4 regions of the Romboutsia sp. Marseille-P6047 genome follow, and region 3 is predicted to be linked to each of the others. Evidence: riboswitches for the same ligand, from Rfam matches in the RefSeq annotation. Region 3 holds a riboswitch; each other region holds the start of a gene.

Region 1 (4,861 bases), on a different contig from region 3:
CGCTTCTTCTGCTGGTTGAAATATAAATACAATATTATCATTTAAATTATGCCTATTATTATTTAGATATTCTATTAATCCAAGTAAAATACTCATATGCCCATCATGTCCACATAAATGCTTAACTCCATTTTCAGTACTTAATGCGTCAATATCTGATCTAAATGCTATAGTTTTTCTAGGATTTTTTCCTTTTATAATACCTACCGTACCAGTTTCTATATAAACACTATATTCTATTCCTAATTTATCTAAATAACTTCTTATATATTTTGATGTATTATATTCTTTTCTACCTATTTCACCAATATTATGTAATTTATTTCTATGATTTTTCAGTTTTTCAAACAATGCCTTTATGTCATTCATATTTTTCTTCCCCCTTGAGTGAATTATTTAAACTATGTTTTTGTTAACATGAGAAAAAGTGCTTAGCTAAACCACCTTTAGCAGTTTCTTTATATTTATCCATCATATCTATACCTGTTTCCTTCATAGTTTGAATTACTTGATCTAATGTTATAAAATGTGTTCCATCTGTCAATAAAGCATAGTTAGCTGAGTCTAAAGCTCTTTCTGCTCCGATAGCATTTCTTTCTATACATGGAATCTGAACATACCCATATACCGGGTCACATGTCATTCCTAAGTGATGCTCTAATGCTATTTCAGCTGCATACTCTATTTGCTCAGTAGTTCCACCTTTAAGATATGCAATAGCTGCAGCAGCCATAGAACATGCAGCACCGATTTCACCTTGACATCCTACTTCAGCACCTGAAATTGATGCATTGTATTTTATAATATTTCCAATCAATCCTCCTACTAATAATGCCTCATTTATTTGATTATCAGTATATTCACCATGGTCTTGTAAACTTAAAAGTACCCCTGGTATAACTCCTGCTGAACCACATGTTGGAGCTGTAACTATCATATTTCCAGAAGCATTTTGCTCTGAAGCAGCTAATGCATAAGAAAATAACATAGTTGTAAATTTATTACTTTCTAAATATTTATTATAAAAGTCTTTAGCACGCCTTTTTAATTGTAACTTGCCAGGTATAAATTCGGTTGATTCTAATCCTTCTTTTATAGATCGTCTCATCGCTATTCTTATATTATCTATATATTCAAAAACATCGTCATCTTCATTTTCTAAAACATAATCCAATAAGGTTTTATTATTTTCATTACACCAATTCATAATATCTGTCATTGTAGTCAAAGGGTATTGTTTACTAATATTTGATGTATTTTCATTTTCTTCTTTTAAACTTCCTCCGCCTATTGAAAACACTGTATACTCATCTATCACATTATTATCTTTATCTAGAGCCCTAAATGTCATTCCATTTGGATGGAAATCTTTTATTTCATCTGGTTCCCATATTATTTCAACACTTTTAGGTTCTAATGTTTTTTTTATAATATAATCTGTCAAGTGACCTTCCCCTGTTGCCGCTAAACTACCATATAAATTTACTCTAAAACTATCTGCATTATGATTCTTATCTCTAAACTTTTTAGCTGCTCTTTGCGGACCCATTGTATGAGAGCTTGACGGACCACAACCAATTTTAAATAATTCTTTTAAAGTATCCACTAAATTTCCCCCTTATATTGTGATAATTAGTATATTCCTTCAATTTTAATTATATCTTTTTGTCATATTATTAGATACAAATTATTCATTAAAATTTAGAATTTTTTCAACCTAATTTCATTATTTGCATTAAAATTTAGAATTTTCTAAAATTTAAATTGATTTTTAGAGATTTATACATTAAAATTATACTAAATTATTTATAGTCTCTTAACCTATCGTAGAGGCGCTGTAATTATTAGTAACTAATTGTAGCTGGCAAGCGTTAATAATTAGAGAAAGGAATTATAGCCGAAGATATATCTTGGCAAAGGTATTTTCTGGGATTGTATAGAATATATACAATACTGTCACTTATCTTAAGTGTTGAGCTACAAGGTTTACTTTTATGTATTTTAAAACGTACAAAGTATACCTTTGTACGTTTTTTTAATTGTATGTATTTTATATAACTTTGGTAAATATATATTAAATTGGGGTGATTAAAATGAAAAAGATAAATGTGGCAATAGTTGGTGCTACTGGTATGGTTGGTAGAACATTTTTAAAAGTGTTAGAAGAAAGGCATTTTCCAATAAAAAATCTTTATTTATTTTCATCTGCTAAATCAGCAGGTTCTGTAGTTAAATTTGCAGGAAAAGAGTATATAGTTGAAGAATTAACTAAAAACTCTTTTGATAGAGATATACAAATAGCATTATTCTCTGCAGGTGGATCTATAAGTGAAAAATTTGCACCTATTGCAGCATCTAAAGGAGCTATTGTAGTAGATAATTCCAGTCAGTGGAGAATGGACCCTAATGTTCCATTAGTGGTTCCTGAAGTTAATCCTGATGCAGTTAAAGATCATAAAGGGATTATAGCTAATCCAAATTGCTCTACTATACAAGCTGTAGTTCCATTAAAACCACTTCAAGAAAAATATAAAATAAAAAGAGTTATTTACTCTACATACCAAGCTGTATCTGGTTCTGGTGTGAGAGGAGTTAAAGATTTAGAAAATGGTGTAAACGGAGAAGCTAATAGCTTTTATCCTCATCAAATAGCCTTTAACTGTCTTCCTCATATAGATGTATTTACTGAAAATGGCTATACAAAAGAAGAGATGAAAATGGTAAACGAAACTATGAAAATATTTAATAACTATAACTTAAAAGTCACTGCTACTACAGTTAGAGTTCCTGTTAAAAACTGTCATAGTGAATCTATAAATATTGAGCTTGAAAATCCATTTGAACTTAATGATGTAATAAATGATTTAAAAAATGCAGATGGTGTTATTGTAATAGATAATCCAGAAAAATTAGAATATCCTACAACAATTGATGCAAACGGTAATGATGAAGTTTTTGTTGGAAGAATAAGAAGAGACTTTAGTATCGATAACGGATTAAACTTCTGGTGTGTAGCTGATAACATCAGAAAAGGTGCTGCTACTAATGCAGTTCAAATAGCTGAGTTGCTATTAAAATATAATTTAGTTTAAATTTATTAAAAATTATTTTTAATTTTTATATTTTAAGGGGGATATCGTTATGATATTTAAAGGATCTGCAGTTGCTTTAATTACTCCATTTGATGAGAATGGTAGAGTTAACTATGAAAAACTTGGTGAATTAGTTGAATTTCATATAGAAAATAATACAGATGCTATAGTTGCTTGTGGTACTACAGGTGAAGCTAGTACTCTTGATGATGAAGAGCATCTTGCTGTTATAAAATATGTTATAGATAAGGCTAATAAAAGAATACCTATCATAGCTGGCACTGGTGGAAATGATACTATTCACTCTATTTATATGTGTCAACAAGCTGAGAAATTTGGAGCAGATGCTCTTTTAGTTATAACACCTTATTATAATAAAGGAAATAAATCTGGAATAAAAAAACACTTTGAAACTATAGCCTCTAGCGTTAATATACCTATAATAATGTATAACGTTCCTAGCAGAACTGGTGTCAATCTTGCTCCTAGTATGGTTTCTGAACTTGCTCAGGTTAAAAACATAGTTGGTATAAAGGAAGCTAGCGGAAACTTAGCTCAAGTTGCTGAAGTTTGTAGATTAGTTCCAAAAGATTTCGCTGTTTACTCTGGTAATGATGATACTATATTACCATTATTATCTCTTGGAGGCCATGGTGTAATATCAGTACTGGCTAATATTTGTCCTCAAGAAACTCATGATTTAGTTTATAAATTCTTTGAAGGAGATATAAATGGTTCTAGAGAACTTCAACTTGGAATGAAACCTCTTATAGATGCTTTATTTATAGAGGTAAATCCTGTTCCAGTAAAAACAGCTGCTAATTTACTTGGATTCGAGGTTGGTGGTTTAAGACTGCCTCTTGCTGAAATGGATCCTAAAAATGTAGAAGTTCTAAAGCAACAATTAGTCAATTGTGGACTAAAATTACAGGAGGGAACATGCTAAAAGTAATAATAAATGGATGTAGTGGAAAAATGGGAAGAGTTTTGGCTAACTGTGTTAATGAGGACTCTAATTTAGAATTAGTTTGTGGGGTTTCTCCTCAAAATAACAATGATTTAGGATTTAAAGCATACTCTTCTTTTGACTATGTTAGTGAAAATGCTGATGTTATAATAGATTTCTCACATCACTTAGCTTTAGATGAAGTTTTAAGTTATGCATTAAAAACTAAAACTCCACTAGTTATAGCTACTACAGGTTATAATGATGAAGAGTTTGATAAGATTTATAATGCATCTAAAGCTATACCTATATTTCACTCTTATAACATGTCTTTAGGAGTTAATGTATTACTAAGATTAGTAAAACAGGCTGCTAAAGCACTAAGTGATTTTGATATAGAAGTAATCGAAAAACACCATAATAAAAAGGTAGATGCTCCAAGCGGTACCGCTGTAATGATAGCTAACTCTATTAAAGAGGTTTTACCAATGTCAGAAAATAAATATGGGCGATATGGGCGTGAAGCTAAAAGAAAAGAAAATGAAATAGGTATACACGCTATTAGAGGTGGAACTATTGTTGGTGAACATGACGTAATATTTGCTGGTCATGATGAAGTTCTTGAAATAAAGCATACGGCCCAATCTAAGGACATATTTGCAAAAGGATCTATTACTGCTGCTAAATTTTTAGCTAATCAAGATCCTGGATACTATAACATGGATAATATATTTTAATTAAGACATAATCAAGGGGGAATTCAACTTATGATAAATTTAAATGATGCTTATGAAATTGCAAGATTTATAAAGGACTCAGAAAA
Region 2 (4,861 bases), on a different contig from region 3:
TTCAACATTAAATATCTTACCTAAATTTAATATATCAATCTTTTCATTTTCCACTTTTCTACTTGCTACTGCTCCACTATTTAATGACATATATGTATTTGTACCATTTTTATGCCAATAGTCCACATCACCTAAATTCTTCTCATCAAATAATGAGTACCAAGATAATATAAAGTCTGGTTGTTCCATTATAATAGTTTCCTTAGATGGTGCAAATTCTTTTAAATAATTTACTTTATTAAAAGCTTCTTTATATTCACTCTTAACTTCATGGTCTAATCCAGAAGCCATTACTATCTTATCTTCTAAACCTAATGCTAGTAATGTTTCTATTGAATTTTGATATACTGCTACAACCTTTTCAGGTGACTTTTCAAAAGTTATTTCTACAGGTTTTTTTTCATAATTATATGTAGTTATTGTAACAGGATAATGTGAACTCTCATTCACTATATTTTCTGTTAATTCTTTATCTTCTACTTCATTTGTATTATTTGTGCTACATGCTGTAAGGCTTAATATAATTAAACCACTTAAAAGTAATGTAATTTTTTTCTTAATCATCTTCATTTTCTAAATCCTCTCATATATATTTACAATAAATACCTTACAATATTATACATATAAACTTAATCCTATTTGTGTCATTTTTGTGTCATTTCTGTGTCACTTTACACAAAAAAGTAAAAATAATAAAAAAATAGATGGACTAGAATGTCCATCTATTTTATGCCCATTGCATTAGTGATCCGATTGTTATAAAACCAAGTGATAATATAAATAATATCCCTTGAAGTGGTAAAACCCACTTTAACCATTTTCCATAAGGCACACCTGCAAGACCCAAGCAAGCTATTAATATTCCTGATGTTGGGAATAGTGTATTAGAAAATCCATCTCCCAATTGATATATCAATACTGTTAATTGACGAGATATTCCAACTAAATCTCCAAGTGGTGCAAGAATTGGCATTGTAAGTGCTGCTTGTCCTGAACCCGAACTAACAAAGAAGTTTATAAACATTTGTATAGGATACATTATATAAGCTGCTATCATTGGTGGTAAGTTACCAATTAATTGAGATAAATTATATAAAATTGTATCTATTATATTAGCATTCTCTGCAATTATTACTATAGCTCTAGCAAATACTAACATAACAGCTGCTCCTATCATTCCCTTTGCACCTTCTATAAATGCATCTGCCATTTCATCAGTTCCAAGTTTTCCAATAAAACCACTCATAAGTCCAGTTGCTAAAAATACTGCAGCTATTTGAGGAATCCAAAATCCCTGAGTTAATACTCCCCATACAATTATTCCTATACATAATGCCAATAAAAGTAATATTATTTTATGTGACATTCTAAAATCTTCATTTTCACTTCCACAGTTACCTAAGTTTGCACGCTTAATTTGATCACTTTCATAAACTAAACTAAGTTTTGGATTCTTTTTAATTTTTGATGCATACATCATTAAAAATACAGTTCCTATACAAGTAGTTATAAACCAAATAATTGTACGATATTCTATTCCTGAGAACATCGGTATTTCTGCTATTGATTGTGCAATACCTACTGTAAATGGATTAAGCATAGCTGATGAAAATCCTAATTCACAAGCCAAATATGTAATTCCAACTGCAACTATACTATCATATCCTAAAGATAGCGCTAAAGGTACAATTATTGCTACAAAAGGAACTGCCTCTTCACTCATTCCAAATACAGCACCACCTAATGAGAATAAAAATGTAAGCATTGGAATTACTAAAATTTCTTTTCCTTTAAATATATTAGTAACTCTCACTATTCCAAAATCTATTGCTTTAGTTCTAGTAATTAAATTAAATGCTCCCCCAACTACAAATAAAAATGCTATTATTTCTGCACCACCAATAATACCTTCTACTGGTGCTTGTAAAACTTCAAATACTCCTTGTGGCTGACTTTCAATATATTTAAATGAGCCATCTACAATTATTGTTTTTTCACTTCCATTTACCACCTTTACTACTTTTTCATAAGCCCCTCCTGGTACAATATAAGTTGCAATTGATACAAGTATAATTATTGAAGTAATGATTACTAAAGTATGAGGTACCTTTAATTCTCTTTTATTTTCTCTTTCTGTTCTTGCTTGTGCTAAATTCAATACTTTCACTCCCTTTTATTTTTATAATTTTCTTAAATACAAAAAAGTCTTGAGCGAAATCACTCAAGACTATATTCTTTCATTCAAATAATTTACAAATTGAAATACCAATTTATTAAAATATATCTGTCATGATAGCTCATCATAAAATTTATGACAGTATTATGCATATTCTACATAATCCCAACTATATAACCTTAAAGCCTCAGTTATATGTTTCGGCGATATTTCCTTTCAATTTACTTCACTGTGCTTAACTCTGTAAATTTACTCTTAAAGATCGCAACCTCTATCTTTTTTATTTAATTTTTAATTTATATATAATATAACCTATATTATTTCTATTGTAAAGTGAACATTAACTTTATTTTCAGATTTTTCTAATTTTATATCATTTTAACATAAAAGACTGAACTACTTTAGTTCAGCCTTAATATATTTCTATAATTTTTCCCCATTAGATCTTATTACTTCTTTATACCAAAAGTAACTATCTTTTTTAATTCTCCTTAAATCTTTAAAATCATGATCTTCTCTATTGATATATACAAATCCATAACGTTTTTTAAACCCTTGATGAGAACTTAATAAGTCAATTACTGACCAAGGACAGTATCCAATTAGCTCTACACCATCTTCAATTCCTTTTCTACAAGCATCTATATGATCTCTTAAGTAATTAATTCTATAATCATCATGGACTCTTTCGTCTTCAGTTAATGTATCTGCTGTTCCAAGACCATTTTCTGTAATTATAAGAGGTAAATGATATTTATTGTAATATTCATTTAATGCTATTCTTAACCCAACAGGATCTATTTGCGCTCCATACTCTGTTGCACTTAAGTTAGGATTTTTTTCAATTTTAAAATATCCATATAAATCATAATCTATCTCACTAACACGAGTTCCAACTGGATTTTCTTCTGTTGCTTCAAGATGTCTTGCACATAGTGTACGATAATAGTTAAATGCTATAAAGTCCATTTTAGCATTTTTAAGTATTTCTTTATCTTCCTCAAGCATATTAGGAACTATGTTAAGTTTTTCTAAGTAATTCATATAATATGCTGGGTATTGTCCATTATAGTGCATGTCTAATAAATAATTAGTTTTAAAGTTATCATTTAATTTTGCTGCCCATACATCTTCTGGCTTATTTGAGTATGGATAAGTTACTGTAGCCGATATTGATGGCCCTATTTTCCCACCTTCAACCATATTATGGCAAGCTATTGTTGCTAATGCGTGAGCTAAACACATATGATAATCCATCTGTGCTCTCATTTTTTCAACTTTATAATTATCAGTTTCATATATATTCATACGCTCTTTTACACGCATCATTAAATTTTGTTCATTATGTGGTTGCCAGTACTTAACTCTATCTCCGAAGTTTTCAAAGCAAATCTTTGCATATCTTTCAAATGCAAATGTACATTCTCTAGCTTCCCATCCATTATACTTCTCAACTAATGCATATGGTAAATCAAAATGATATAAGGTAACAAATGGAGTTATATTACACTCTACTAAATAATCTATTACCTTATTGTAAAAGTCTATTCCAGCTTGATTTATTTCTCCATCTCCAGTGGGTATAATTCTAGCCCATGATAGCGAAAATCTATATATATTTAGCCCTAAATCTTTCATAAGATCTATGTCTTCTTTCCAGTGATGATAAAAATCACTAGCTACCTTACTGTCTGCTTGAATTTCTGACTTTTTAAATGAATTAAAGTCTGCAACTGTCATTCCTTTTCCATCTTCATTCCATCCACCTTCTATTTGAAATGCTGAAGATGATGCCCCCCATAAGAAATCTTTCGGGAATGTATTTTTCATACTACGTCCTCCTAATGTCTATATTAAGCAACCTCTTTTAAAGTTTCTTCTTGCTCTTCCTCTATATCTTTAAATCCAACTATATATGTAAGTAGTGCTGAACCAAAGAATGCAAAAACACATCCTATTAAGTAAGCTAAAAATCCTTTAGCTCCAGCTTGTGCATATACTGGAATTGTAAGTACACCTTGATTTGCAAATGCTATACCAAATGCTCCTCCATATCCCATTATTCCACCACCTATTGCACCGCATATTACTGCACATATCATTGGCCTTTTTAAGCGTAAGTTAGCTCCATAAATTGCAGGTTCTGTTATACCAAATAAAGCAGTTATACTCCCCGATAAAGCAACTGTTTTTAGTGATTTATTTTTCGATTTTAAAAATACACCTAATGCTGCTCCTGCTTGTGAGAAATTTGCTGCTCCTGCAAATGCTAGTAAATTTTGACGTCCATTTTGAGCTATATCATTTATTGCTATTGGTAATATTGGTCTATGAGCTCCAAATATAACTAATACACACCACATTCCACCTATAAATGCTCCACAAAGAACTGGGCTAAAGTTCATAAGTAATTGATAGAACCAATTAACTCCATTACCTATATATATTCCTATTGGCCCAAATACTAATAAAGTGGATGGAACCATTATTAATATTGAAAGTGTAGGAACCATTATCATTTCAATTACATCTGGTATTACTTTTTTTAAGAATTTCTCTAAGAAAGATAACATCCAAATTGCAATAATTATCGGTATTACTGATGAAGTATAACTTGCTTTTGTAATACTAATATTAAATAAACTTACTACTCTCTCTTCTGCCATTAATGCTACTATACTAGGA
Region 3 (4,861 bases):
TCCAATTCCAACAACTACTCCCATAAAAAGGTTAGAAATAAACAGCGTAGAAGTTACAAAAAAACATATCATAGGTGACATAATAAGTATTTGTACCAATCTTTTCAAACTACTCACCCCTATAATTACAATTTTTAACACATTTATTCATAATTAACTATACCAAATTTATCTAAAAATAGCAATTATTATTGTACATTTTTGTTGTATATAACAGACTTACACTACTTACTATTATAACCTGTAACATAAACATCTATTTATTAATACTATAAAATAGATTATATTTTATTGAATTAAGGGGTGATTTATATGCCATGTCTTCCAAGTTTAGGATCAACTGCGCCTGATTTCGAAGCCAATACAACTTTTGGACCTATAAAGTTGTCTGATTATAAAGGCAAATGGGTAGTTTTATTTTCTCATCCTGGTGATTTCACACCAGTATGTACTACAGAATTTATATGCTTTGCAAAATATTATGATGAGTTTCAAAAAAGAAATACGGATCTTATAGGGCTTAGTATAGATAGTAATAGTTCTCACTTAGCTTGGGTTTATAATATTTGTACTTTAACTGGTATTGAAATCCCATTTCCTGTTATTGCAGATTCTAATATGAGAATTGCTAAACTATATGGTATGATTTCTGAATCTATGAGCAATACATCTACTGTTCGTTCTGTATTTATAATAGATGATAAACAAGTTTTAAGAACTATTCTTTACTATCCTCTAACAACTGGAAGAAATATTCCAGAGATAATAAGAATTATAGACGCACTTCAAGCATCTGATAATGATAATATAGTTACTCCAGCTAACTGGCTTCCAGGTATGCCGGTAATTTTACCTCCACCTAAAACATGGAAGGATTTGAAAAAAAGAATAAATAATTGCGGAAAAGAATATTCATGCTTAGATTGGTACTTATGTTTTATGCCAGGTAAAGATGTAAAAGAAATAGAACGTTCTCAAACTATACCTTATTTAAATAGACCTCCTATAAACGGTCCTGATGAACAGTCTAATGTTACTAATAGTAATTGCCCTGATCTTCAACCAATTGTTATGGAGTATGTTTTAGGCAATCCGAAAAATGTTGACCCTAACTTTTTAGACGCAGTTATTTATGCATTTGTTGAAATAAATCCTGATGGTTCTTTATTAGTCCCTACACCAAGATATTTAGAGTATTTGGTTTCTCTAAAAAGATATAATCCTCAACTACAAGTAATTGCTGCTATTGGAGGATGGGGTGCTGAGGGATTCTCAGATGCAGCTTCAACACCTAAATCTAGATATGATTTTGCTAGACAGGTTAATAGACTTATAAATAATTATAACTTAGATGGTATAGATATTGACTGGGAGTATCCAGGTAGTAGTGCCTCTGGTATAAAATCAAGTATTAATGATAGAGAAAACTTTACATTATTATTAACTGCCATTAGAGACGTAATTGGTGATGAGAAATGGTTAAGTGTTGCTGGTACTGGTGATACTGGATATACAAATAGAAGTGCTGAAATAGATAAAATTGCTCCTATAATAACTTATTTTAACCTTATGAGCTATGACTTTACAGCAGGTGAAACTGGAGAGAGAGGACGTAGACATCAAGCTAATTTATATGATTCAGACCTATCTTTATCAGGTTATAGTGTTCATGGAATGGTTCAAAATCTTATACAAAATGGAATGCCTTCTGAAAAAATACTATTAGGAGTTCCTTTCTATGGTAGATTAGGAGCTACTACAACTGTATCAAATGACGAACTTAGAAGAAATTATATAAATAAGAATGGATATCAATATCAATTTGATAACGAAGCTAGAGTTCCTTATCTTATAAGAGATGGTCAGTATGCTATGTCTATAGAAAATGATTTATCTATATATTTAAAAGGTCAGTATGTATTAAATAACTGTTTAGGAGGAATATTCGCTTGGCAGTCAACTTATGATCAAGCAAATATATATGCTAGAGCTATGTATGAGTCAATAAATAGCCCAATAGCATTTGCAGATGAATTAGAAGATATCTATGGAGAAATTCCTGATTAAATCATAAAATAATAAGACCCTAATGAGTATACATTAAGGTCTTATTATTTTTTTATAAATCTATAGCTTTTTTAGCTAATTTATCAGCTTCTTCATTATACTTATCACCACTATGAGCTTTAACTTTTACAAATTTAATATTTAGTTTATTTTTTATTCCATCATAGAATCTTTTATATTCTATTGTTCCCTCTTTATTAGTTTTCCAAACTCCAGTACACCATTTTTCAATACCTTCGTAGTCAAAGTATAAAATTAGATTTTCTATATTATTTTCTAGGCAATAATTCATAGCTAGTTTTGATGCTTCTATTTCACCTGCGACATTTCTCATAGTTACTAAAGACTCATCATTACCCTTTATGCTGTATGTTTTTTGAACTTGTCCATTTTTTAGTATAACAACACCTGAGCCATATTCTCTTATACAATGTTCATAACTACCATCTACATATGCCTCTACGGTGTTATCTTCATTCGAAAAAATAATTTCTTTCTTTCCATATATATACTCTTCTGCTTCATCTTTAGATAAAAAGCTTTTGTATTCTGCTCCTGAAAACCCATTTACTTGAGACTTACATTCATCCCAAGTATTATATATTCCTATGCACTTACCTTTTCTGACTGCATAAAATTTTTTTTTACTCAATATTATCACTCCTATAAGCTTACAATTATTTTTATACCGCTTGTAATCAATAATTATTGTAACTTAAACTTTATTTTTTTTAAAGTTATATTTTGTCACTTCCATATGTTATTACTTTATGGTATAATTTTTTATGAATAACGAATATAACTAATGATAGAGGTCGCGATATTAATAAGTAGTTCTGTGGAGGTAAGCACGTTGAAGCAAAACAAAAGGTAATATTGCCGAAATATACAAGTGAAGCTTTAAGCTTGTATGTTGGGGTTATACATAATATGTATAACACTGTCACAATAATTTGTGGAGTACTATCTTTAGATTAAGTCATATACTAAAAAATGATTAAGTCTAGAGTAGAAACTTCTACTCTATTTTTTTAGCTAAAATTTAGATATCAGGTTATATTCATAAAAATCAAGGAGGTCTATCATGACATCATCAAGAGAAAAAAAACAAGCAACCTTATTTGATGCAGTTTTATGTATCGGTTTCTTAGTTGCGACCTTAGTAACATGCTTAGTCATTCTAAAAGATTATGAAATTTCAGCTCATATTCCATTAATATTAGGTGGAGTTTTTGCTGGCTGCATATCTATATTTAAGCTTGGGTTTACTTGGAAAGAATTAGAAGAAGGAATTTTAGAAACTATTAATACTACAATGCAATCTATTTTAATACTTTTAGTTGTAGGTATATTAATAGGTACTTGGATTATAAGTGGTATAGTTCCATCAATGATTTATTGGGGACTTAATTTATTATCTCCAAGTATATTTTTAGTAGCTACTACTGTAATATGTGCTATCGTATCAATTTCTACAGGTTCATCTTGGACAACAGTAGGAACTATTGGTATAGCATTGCTTGGTATAGGAAGTGCATTAGGCATGCCAAGTAGCTTAGTAGCTGGTGCAATTATTTCAGGAGCATATTTCGGTGATAAAATGTCTCCACTTTCAGATACAACGAACTTAGCTCCTGCAATGGCTGGAACTAATTTATTTGATCATATAAAACATATGTTATATACTACAATTCCTGCTCTTTTAATAGCGCTTATAATCTACGCTATATTAGGAATGAAGTATGCAGGAAGCCAAATAGATACAGCTCAAATAACAGAAATACAAAATGCTTTACTATCTAGCTTTAATACTTTATCTCCATGGTTATTCTTAGTGCCAGTTGGAGTTATAGCTATGGTTATCCTTAAAGTACCAGCAATACCCGCACTAATGATCGGAGCACTAGCTGGAGGATTTGTAGCGGTATTTTTCCAAGGAAGTTCAGCTGCAGATGTTATTGTAGCTGCTAAAGTAGGATATACTTCAAATAGTGGTATGGTATTTGTAGATGAATTACTTTCTCGTGGAGGACTGGAAAGTATGCTAGATACAGTTGCACTTATGATGTGTGCATTAGTAACTGGAGGTATACTTGAAAAGTCAGGAATACTACAAGCACTTGCTAATTCAATATTAAAAGTAGCAAAAGGAACATTCGGATTAATTGCTGCTACAATTTTCACTGCTATTGGAACTAATTTAGCTGTAGCTGATCAATACCTAGCAATAGTAATTCCAGGAAGTATGTATAAAGATGCATTTAAAAACCAAGGATTAGCTGCTAAAAATCTATCTCGTGCTTTAGAAGATAGTGCTACAATCACATCACCATTAATTCCATGGAATACATGTGGAGCTTATATGTCTGCCACAATGGGGGTTGGGTGTTTTGCATTTTTACCATTTGCATTCTTCAATTTACTTTGCCCTATAATATCACTATTTTATGGTTTAACAGGAATAAGTATAGAAAAAATATCAACTGAAGATAATACTGAGTCTGTAAAAGAGGCTATAGTATAAATATAATAAAAGGGTTGTCTATTTAGACAACCCTTTTTCTAATCCCCTTTTTAGGTATATTTTAGAATGGATTAATAATACATCAAATACACAAAGTTTAAGTAAAGATAGTATTTGTGTAAATTCTCTTGTAGATAATAATTTAGGTAATGTAATAAAATTGATACTAAAGACTTAGGTAATTACTCAAAATCTTCAGTCATAGTTTATACAAAGGATAACAAAATACATTCAATTTCCATAAAATGAAAAGATTTTGTATATGAAATT
Region 4 (4,861 bases), on a different contig from region 3:
AATAATTTGAGAACTTCTTCTATTTTTAGCTCTTTTAGATAAACTTTCTGCTATTGCTTTAGCTCCTCCCATTTTAGTTACTAAATTAATTAATCCTCCTATAGCTAAAACTTGGAGTATTATTCCTGCATTCCAAGTATCTGCTAAAGAAGTAACCATTCTATTTATAACATCAATAAAAGCATCAACTATTCCATAAAATATATTATTTCCAGGAATAGTTAGTAACAAACTTCCAGAAATAATACCTATAAATAAAGATGCTATTACATTTCTTGTTAAAAATGCTAATATTATGGCCACTATCGGAGGAATAAGAGTTAATACCTTGTATTTTTGAGCATTGAAATAACCTACGTCTACCTCTGCGGCTAAACAAATACTTGGCATCATAAGTAAAACAAAAAAAGCTATGATAACAATCCACTTATTCCTATTTTTCATAAAACACCTCCTTGTACATATTAAAAGTACAATATTGTTAATGTATTAATATTATTCCATTATATTCAAAAAACTAAGGAAAGAACCTGTCCTTTATCAATTTATTTTTGCACATAAAAAATTCCACAATTATGTAGCTATTATTTAATACTACACAATTGTGGAATTTTTATTTTATATCATATTATACACATTCTTCAACTATATCAACTTTTCTTCCGAATATTTGTACACCTATAAATACCGCTACTATTGCAAGTGGTAGTACTATGTATACTGGTATACCAAGTCCAGCTGGTATATATCCAAATACTACTGTTATTAATGCCGTAAATAAGGCGTAAGGCATCTGTGTTCTTACATGATCTATATGATTACATCCTGCTCCCATTGACGATAGTATTGTAGTATCTGATATAGGTGAACAATGATCTCCAAATATAGCACCTGTTAATACCGCACTTGTACTAACTACTATAAATGACATATCTGGATTTATAGAATTAGCTAGTGGAACTGCTAATGGCATAAGTATTCCCATTGTTCCATATGCTGTACCCGTTGAAAATGATATTATAGCTCCTAATACAAATATTAAACTAGGTAATAAGAATGGTGGGAATGAACCTGATAGTAATTTAATTAAATATTTAGCTGTTCCTAATTCCTTTATTACTGAACTTAATGACCAAGCACATATTAATATAACACCTGTTATAACTAATGTTTTCATACCATCTACCCAAACTTCTATAGCTTCTGAAACTGTAAATATTTTTTGAGATACCGCCATTACTATAGCTACTATACTTGCAAGTAATGCAGACTGGAATAACGCAACCGATGCATCTGATGCACTAAATGCTTCTCTAATTGATACAAATGATAATGGTGAATCACTAAGCAATTGTATTAAACTAGCATCTTCTCCACTCATTATAGAACTATATCCACTATAGTAAAATGCTATTAATGCGGCTACTATCAATGTTCCTATTGGTATTATTGCATTCCATATACTTAATTTAACACCTTCTTTTGGTTCTAAATCTGAATGATCGTTTACAGAATCTATTGCAATCTCAGAATCTAAACTTTTGCCTTGTCTAGCTCTTATCTCTGCCTTTCTCATAGGACCAAAATCTTTTAATAATAAAGTTGTTATCACTATAAACGCTAGTATTAGTATATTGTAAAATCTATATGGTATTGTATTTAAAAACACACCAAAAGCGTCTGCTTTTATACCTATTCCATTAAATGCATCTCCTATTAATCCAACTTCAAGACCTATCCAAGTTGATACTATAGCCAATCCTGCTATTGGTGCTGCTGTTGCATCTATTATAAATGCTAATCTTTCTCTTGAGATTTTCATTTTATCTGCTACTGGTCTCATCATAGGTCCTATGATAAGTGAATTTGCATAATCATCAAAGAATACTAAAAGCCCTGCAAACCAAGTTATCAATTGTGTACTTTTTGCAGTTTTGGCTCTTCTTGAAAGGCCCTCAGCTATTGCTTTAGCTCCTCCCATTTTGGCAACTAAATTAATCACTCCCCCTATTGCTAAAACTTGAAGTATTATACCTGCATTCCACGGATCTGCTAAAGACCCAACTGCTCTGTTTACAACATCTAAAAAAGCATTAACTAATGCAAAGTGTACACTTGAACCACTTATATTTAAAATAAAACTTCCTGACAAAATTCCAATAAATAATGATACAACAACATTTTTAGTTATAAATGCTAAAACTATTGCAACTAATGGAGGTATTAGTGTCCATATCCCAAATTTATTTGCATTTATCTGCCCTATATCAGTTTCTGCAAATCCTAAAGTTGATGACATCATAATTATAGTTAATACTATAATAACTATTTTTAAACTTTTTCTTTTCATAATATTTTCCCCCTTAAAATTATTAAGTGAATATATGAGGGTTTGTAATACATTTTTCTATACAACTATAAAAAGCCTTGAGTTTACACTCAAGGCTAAAAATTCTATTAACATGCAATAATACATAGAAATATAATAATTCCTTAAATGTAGCTCACCACAAAATAATTTTGTGACAGTGGTATATATCTTATATATACCCCCAGCTATATAACCTTAAAGCATCAGTTATATGCTTCGGCAATATTTCCTTTTGTAATAAATCACAGTGCTTAACTCATTATTACTACTGATAAATATTGCGCCTCTACCCTTTTTCTATTCACTTGTTTTATATCTTAAATTATATGGTAATTTTCATAATAACGCAATACTTTTCTGAAAATTTTTTATTTTATTTTTATTGATACAATTATTTTACAAGTATTTCTATTTAATTAAGAAGGATTATGTATTTTTATGTATAATTATTATTTTTATACATAAATTTTGTATAAATTCATTTAAATAAAATAAAGGAATGTAATTTTTTTTTATAGAATATAAATTGTCATGAGTTTAATGTATATAATAAATATTTTTAGGAGGAATATATATGTTACTTATATATAACGATAATACAAATCCCTATTTCAACTTAGCTATGGAAGAATACCTATTAAAAAATACTAATGAAGATTTATTTATTTTATGGCGAAACAAACCTTCTATAATCGTTGGAAAAAATCAAAATACATTATCTGAGATAAATATAGATTATGTTAAGGATAACTCAATCCCTGTTGTAAGAAGACTTTCTGGAGGTGGGGCTGTTTTTCACGATTTAGGCAACATAAACTTTACCTTTATCTCCTGCAATAAAAACTCTTTTAGTGACTTTAAAAAGTTTACACAACCAATAATAGATTTACTAAAAACATTAGGATTAAATGCAGAGTTTTCTGGAAGAAATGATTTATTAATTGATGGTAAGAAATTCTCTGGTAATGCTCAGTATAACTACAAAAATAAAGTAATGCATCATGGTACACTTTTATTCTCATCACAAATTTCAGACTTATCTGATGCTTTAAAAGTAAAAAGTATTAAGTTTGAAGGAAAAGGAATAAAGTCAGTTAAATCTCGTGTAACCAATATAAGTAGTCACTTAAATGAAGATATAGATATTCTTGAATTTAAAAATTTGCTTATGAATTATATATATTCTATTAGTTCTAACAATACGTTCTATAACTTAACTAAAGATGATATTGAAAAAATAGAAAATTTAGTAGAAGAAAAATACAGTACTTGGGAATGGAATTTTGGTAATTCGCCTAAATATTCTCTTTTAAATGAGTTAAAATATCCTGGTGGTAATATAGAATTTAACTTAGAAGTTGAAAAAGGATTTATAACAAGGATAAAGTTTTTTGGTGATTTTTTCGGAAAGGATGATATATCAACTTTAGAAGTTCTTTTATGTGGTGTTCGACATGAAGAGCAAAGCTTAAGAGATATTTTTTCTCATATAAATATCGATAACTATTTTTTAGGTGCAGATTCAGATATATTAATTGCTGGTATATTAGGTGCTAAACAAGAAGTTAAAGCTTATTAAATTTAATAAATTTTTATTTAGACTGATATATTATCAGTCTAAATTTATACTTTTTATTCTTTATATTCACTTAATCACATTTATCAATAACTATATTTTTATAATGCATATTCTATTTAAACTTAATTTTTTAAACATAATTATCAATAAAGCAATACTTTTTTAATAGTTTTACGAAAAATACTTTTTTCATTTACTTTTTCCTAAAAATATATATAATTATATAGTAACGCAAACAGTTAATATGTACTTTTAGGAGGAATTAATTTTGAAGTATTCTTATAAAGAATTAAAAATGATCTATGATAAAATAAGCCCTTTTGAGTTTAAAGATAAATTAATGGATTTAGCTAAAAATAATGCTATTAAAAATAATGTAAATGTACTAGATGCTGGTCGTGGTAATCCTAACTGGACTGCCGCTACTCCTCGTGAAGCATTTTTTACATTTGGACAATTTGCAGTTAACGAAACACGCTTAACTTGGGACTTAGGTGATTTAGCTGGAATGCCTAAAAAAGAAGGCATTTCTAAACGTTTTTATGATTATATGACCCAAAATAAAAACATGCCTGGAGTATCTTTATTAAAAAAAATAATAGATTATGGTATAAATAAGCTTAATTTTAATGGTGATGAATTTGTATATGAACTAGCAGATGCAATAATAGGAGATAATTATCCATTTCCTGATAGAATGCTACCTCATATAGAAAAAATAGTTCATGATTATCTTGTACAAGAAATGAGGTATGATACTGAAAATGGTGGTAAGCTAAATATATTTGCTGTAGAAGGTGCAACAGCTGCCATGTGCTATATATTTGATTCATTAATGGCTAATGAACTTTTAAGAAAAGGTGATTCAATCGCTATTATGACACCTATATTTACACCTTATCTTGAAATAC

What was found. Region 3 has a riboswitch for lysine ahead of nhaC (Na+/H+ antiporter NhaC). Riboswitches for the same ligand answer to the same signal wherever they lie in the genome.
Region 1: another riboswitch for lysine. It lies ahead of EIH23_RS04285 (aspartate-semialdehyde dehydrogenase); the one in region 3 lies ahead of nhaC (Na+/H+ antiporter NhaC).
Region 2: another riboswitch for lysine. It lies ahead of EIH23_RS09895 (YfcC family protein); the one in region 3 lies ahead of nhaC (Na+/H+ antiporter NhaC).
Region 4: another riboswitch for lysine. It lies ahead of EIH23_RS08990 (Na+/H+ antiporter NhaC family protein); the one in region 3 lies ahead of nhaC (Na+/H+ antiporter NhaC).

What each region holds. Positions count from the first base shown of each region.
Region 1 covers NZ_UWOT01000003.1:118,114-122,974, reverse strand. Annotated here, with positions in the region: gene EIH23_RS04295 (M20 metallopeptidase family protein) at 1-369, opposite strand, end outside; gene EIH23_RS04290 (L-serine ammonia-lyase) at 413-1,606, opposite strand; lysine riboswitch at 1,820-1,988, shown strand; gene EIH23_RS04285 (aspartate-semialdehyde dehydrogenase) at 2,094-3,092, shown strand; gene dapA (4-hydroxy-tetrahydrodipicolinate synthase) at 3,142-4,038, shown strand; gene dapB (4-hydroxy-tetrahydrodipicolinate reductase) at 4,032-4,775, shown strand; gene dapD (2,3,4,5-tetrahydropyridine-2,6-dicarboxylate N-acetyltransferase) at 4,806-4,861, shown strand, end outside.
Region 2 covers NZ_UWOT01000008.1:85,289-90,149, forward strand. Annotated here, with positions in the region: gene EIH23_RS09890 (ABC transporter substrate-binding protein) at 1-570, opposite strand, end outside; gene EIH23_RS09895 (YfcC family protein) at 728-2,158, opposite strand; lysine riboswitch at 2,286-2,458, opposite strand; gene EIH23_RS09900 (glycoside hydrolase family 1 protein) at 2,600-4,006, opposite strand; gene EIH23_RS09905 (PTS transporter subunit EIIC) at 4,030-4,861, opposite strand, start outside.
Region 3 covers NZ_UWOT01000005.1:63,071-67,931, forward strand. Annotated here, with positions in the region: gene EIH23_RS06630 (hypothetical protein) at 1-108, opposite strand, end outside; gene EIH23_RS06635 (peroxiredoxin) at 313-2,067, shown strand; gene EIH23_RS06640 (ribonuclease H family protein) at 2,120-2,728, opposite strand; lysine riboswitch at 2,869-3,041, shown strand; gene nhaC (Na+/H+ antiporter NhaC) at 3,152-4,591, shown strand.
Region 4 covers NZ_UWOT01000007.1:90,475-95,335, forward strand. Annotated here, with positions in the region: gene EIH23_RS08985 (Na+/H+ antiporter NhaC family protein) at 1-444, opposite strand, end outside; gene EIH23_RS08990 (Na+/H+ antiporter NhaC family protein) at 629-2,350, opposite strand; lysine riboswitch at 2,493-2,668, opposite strand; gene EIH23_RS08995 (lipoate--protein ligase) at 2,946-3,950, shown strand; gene aspD (aspartate 4-decarboxylase) at 4,219-4,861, shown strand, end outside.